Regions from separate parts of the Agromyces aerolatus genome, predicted to be linked through region 2. Evidence: predicted binding sites of a transcription regulator. Region 2 holds the regulator's gene; the other holds the start of a gene.
What was found. Region 2 encodes LexA, which represses DNA repair genes until DNA is damaged. Its sites were predicted from a motif close to TCGAACANNTGTTCGA; they were not measured.
Positions count from the first base shown of each region.

Region 1 (2,201 bases), on a different contig from region 2:
GGTTGCGCCACTTGACGCGGACCTCGAAGTTGTCGCCGCGGAGCACCGCGTGCCGCGCGGACTCGTCGAGCTGCTCCCACGGGGTGCTCAGCTTGAAACCGAGGTCGCTCGCGAGCCCCTTCAGCAGCTTCTCGTAGTAGTTGTAGAGGCTCTTGCCCTGCGAGGTCCACGGCAGGATGACCCCCTCGGCGATGCTCAGCGACGGGTCGCCGAGCAGCAGGTCCTCGTCGACGGACATGCGCGTGCCGAGCCCGGAGCACTCGGGGCAGGCGCCGAATGGCGCGTTGAACGAGAACGTGCGCGGCTCGATCTCGGTGAGCTGGATGGGGTGCTGGTTCGGACACGAGAGCTTCTCGGAGTAGGTCTGCCAGGCGGCGTCGCCCTCGAGGTCGACGTAGTTGATCTGCACGAGCCCGTCGGTGAGCCGGAGTGCCGTCTCGAGCGAGTCGGTCAGCCGGCCGAGGATGTCGGGCGAGGCCACGAGCCGGTCGATGACGACCGAGATGTCGTGCTTGACCTGCTTCTTCAGCTTCGGCGGCTCGTCGAGCCGGATGACGTCGCCGTCGACGACGGCGCGCGTGTACCCCTGCGCGGCCAGATCGCGGAACAGGTCGACGAACTCGCCCTTCTTCTTGGACACGACGGGGCTCAGCACCTGGAAGCGCGTGCCGTCGCCGAGCTCCATGAGCTGATCGGCGATCTGCTGGACGGTCTGCTTCTGGATGCGTTCACCGCAGACCGGGCAGTGCGGCACGCCGATGCGAGCCCACAGCAGACGCATGTAGTCGTAGATCTCGGTGATCGTGCCGACCGTCGAGCGCGGGTTGCGGTTGGTCGACTTCTGGTCGATCGAGACCGCGGGGCTCAGCCCCTCGATGAAGTCGACGTCGGGCCGGTCGACCTGGCCGAGGAACTGCCGGGCGTACGCGGAGAGCGACTCGACGTACCGGCGCTGCCCCTCGGCGAAGATCGTGTCGAACGCGAGCGACGACTTGCCCGAGCCCGACAGGCCCGTGAACACGACCATGGCGTCGCGAGGCACCTCGACGTCGACGTTGTGCAGGTTGTGCACGCGGGCACCGCGGACACTCAGGCGCGAATGGGCATCGAGACGTGAAACTGGCACCTCAGAAGTCTAAAGACGACCACCGACACCGGAGCCCGCATCGCACGTGCTCTCAGCGAACATACGTTCGAATCTCAGGGTTGCCGCCGTCGCTCGCGTCGGTCGGCCCGCTCAGCCCAGGTGTCCCGCCTTCTCCATCTGACGGAGCTCGCGCTTGAGCTCCGACACCTCATCGCGCAGCCGCGCCGCGAGCTCGAACTTGAGCTCGCCCGCGGCCTGCAGCATCTGCTCGTTGAGGTCGCGGATCAGCTCTTCGAGCTCGTTGCCGCCGGCCGCGGCGATGCCGCTGCGCTTGAGGTTCGGCACCGGCGCCTTCTGCTTGCCGCCGCCGCGGCTGGCGAGCAGCGCCGCGGTGTCGGCCTCTTCACGAGCGAGCACGTCGGTGATGTCGGCGATGCGTTTGCGGAGCGGTTGCGGATCGATGCCGTTCACACGGTTGTACTCGAGCTGCTTCTCTCGGCGCCGGGTCGTCTCCTCGATGGCATTGTTCATCGAGTCGGTGAGCACGTCCGCGTACATGTGCACCTCGCCCGACACGTTTCGGGCGGCGCGGCCGATGGTCTGGATGAGCGACGTCGACGAGCGCAGGAACCCCTCTTTGTCGGCGTCGAGGATGGCCACGAGGGACACCTCGGGCAGGTCGAGCCCCTCGCGCAGCAGGTTGATGCCCACGAGCACGTCGTACACGCCGGCCCGCAGCTCGGTGAGCAGCTCGACGCGTCGCAGGGTGTCGACGTCGGAGTGCAGGTAGCGCACGCGCACACCCGCCTCGGTGAGGAAGTCGGTGAGCTCCTCGGCCATGCGCTTGGTCAGCGTGGTCACGAGCACCCGCTCGTCGCGGTCGGCGCGGATGCGGATCTCTTCGAGCAGGTCGTCGATCTGGCCCTTGCTCGGCTTCACGACGATCTGCGGGTCGACGAGACCGGTCGGCCGGATGATCTGCTCGACCACGCCGTCGGCGATGCCCATCTCGTACCGCCCGGGCGTCGCCGAGAGATAGACGGCCTGACCGATGCGGTTCTTGAACTCGTCCCACTTGAGCGGCCGGTTGTCGAGCGCGCTCGGCAGCCGGAAC
Region 1 is NZ_JAVKGQ010000009.1:94,244-96,444, reverse strand. Features, by position in the region: gene uvrA (excinuclease ABC subunit UvrA) at 1-1,126, opposite strand, end outside; gene uvrB (excinuclease ABC subunit UvrB) at 1,238-2,201, opposite strand, start outside.
Region 1: the regulator LexA is predicted to act here: its motif matches at 1,182-1,197, upstream of uvrA (excinuclease ABC subunit UvrA).

Region 2 (2,201 bases):
TGGCACCGGGTCACCGCCGAGCTCGAGCAGCACGGGTTCCGAGTGATCGCGGTCGACCTCGCCGGCCACGGGCGGAGCCCGAGGGCCGCACGGTACTCGCCGGCGGCGTGGGCCGACGACGTGGTCGAGACGCTCACCCCGCTGCTCGACGGGCCGCCCGACGTGGTCATGGGCCACTCGCTGGGCGGGCTCGTCGCGAGCCTCGTCGCCGACCGCATGGCACCGCGGGCCGCGATCTACATCGACCCCGCGTTCTCGTTCCCCACGGGGCTGCGCGGCCTGGCGTTCAAGCTGTTCTTCGCGATCGCGCCGCGCCCGCGCCGGTCAGCGCTCGTGAAGATGAACCCGAAGTGGCACGCCGACGACGTCGAGATCGAGCTCGCGACGCTTCGCGACTGGGACAAGCGCACCATCCTCGGGTTCAGCGACACCCGGCCGCTCGTGCCGCCCGTATCGCTCGTTGCGCCGAGCCTCGTCGTGCTCGCCGAGAAGAGCCTGCTCATCACTGAGCAGGTGGCCGCACGGCTCCGCGGTCAGGGCATGACGGTGCAGACGCTCGAGGGCACGGGCCACACCGTGTTCCGCGACGACCACGCCGGGTTCATGCACGCGGTGCTCGACTGGCTGCGTGCCGTGCCGGCGCCGGCGCACGGCGCCGCGCACACCCGGTAGGGCCGCCGCGGGCGTCAGACGGCGCGCAGCACCGCCACGACCTTGCCGAGCACCTCGGCCGCATCGCCGAGGATGGGCTCGAACGCGGTGTTGCGGGGGAGCAGCCACGTGTGGCCGTCGCGCTGGCGGAACACCTTCACGGTCGCCTCGCCGTCGAGCATCGCCGCGACGATCTCGCCGTTCTCGGCCGAACGCTGAGCCCGGATGACGACCCAGTCGCCGTCGCAGATCGCGGCGTCGATCATCGAGTCGCCCACGACCTTGAGCATGAAGAGCTCGCCCTTGCCGACGAGCTGGCGCGGAAGCGGGAACACCTCGTCGATCTGCTGGTCGGCCGTGATCGGCACGCCCGCCGCGATGCGCCCCACGAGCGGGACCATCGCGGCGTCGTTGATCGGGATGGGCTCGCTCGCGGAGACGCGCGCCTCTGAACCGGGCAGCTCGATGAGCACCTCGAGGGCGCGCGGCCGGTTCGGGTCGCGACGCAGGTACCCGGCGAGCTCGAGCTGGTTCAGCTGATGCGTGACGCTCGACAGCGAGGACAGGCCGACGCCGTCCCCGATCTCGCGCATGCTCGGCGGATAGCCGCGTTCGGCGACCGATCGCTGGATGACCTCGAGGATCGCGGTCTGCTTCGCCGTCAAGCCCTTGGAGCGTCGCCGTCGCGAGCCGGACTCCGGTGTGCGGTCGATGTCGGTGCTCACGGTCTCGCCCCTCGTTGCGACCGCCGCGCGGCCGGATGTCGGTGGTCTGTGTTCGACTCAGATCAGTGTTCGAAGCAGATCGAACATTCGAAACTGTATCTGCCCGGGGCGACCGCATCAAACATATGTTCGAGCGTGTCGCATCACGATCTGCGCCATCCCGCCGATCTGTGCCGAAGCGCCCGTGCAGAAGAAATGGAGAGAGACCTTGCGCGGTCGTTCATTCGAAGATACATTCGGAACAGAGCTTCGCACCGGCCGCTCCCGGCCGAGCGGCGGGTGCGGCTCGACCACATCGACAGCACGGCGAGAACCGTCAGGAGGAACCATGAGCGAGACCACCACGTTCGGCGCAGCCCCTCGAACGCGCCTGCGGCTGACCCGCCGCGGGCGTGCGGTGCTGACGACGCTCGCCGCACTGCCGATCGCCGTGTTCGCCTCGGTCTCGGTGCTGGGCGCGGGCGTCGCCGCGGCAGACGGCGGCGACACGCCGGTGGCTCCGCTCGAGGTCGTGACCGTCGGGCACGGCGACACGCTCTGGGAGCTCGCCGAGTCGATCGCGCCCGAAGAAGACCCGCGCGAGGTCATCGCCGACATCGTCCGGCTCAACGGCCTCGGCGACGCGGTCGTGCAGCCCGGCCAGAAGCTCGCCCTGCCGGCGCACGAGTAGCCGGCCGGTGCGACCGGCCGGGTGCGACCGGGGCCCTCCCGGCTGACGACTACCATGGCCTGGTGACGAGCCTCGACGACCTCCCCATCCGAGACGACCTCCGCGGAAGATCGCCGTACGGCGCACCGCAGAAGGCCGTGCTCGTTGCGCTGAAC
Region 2 is NZ_JAVKGQ010000012.1:39,338-41,538, reverse strand. Features, by position in the region: gene RH864_RS14325 (alpha/beta fold hydrolase) at 1-672, shown strand, start outside; gene lexA (transcriptional repressor LexA) at 687-1,364, opposite strand; gene RH864_RS14315 (LysM peptidoglycan-binding domain-containing protein) at 1,705-2,046, shown strand; gene RH864_RS14310 (histidinol-phosphate transaminase) at 2,109-2,201, shown strand, end outside.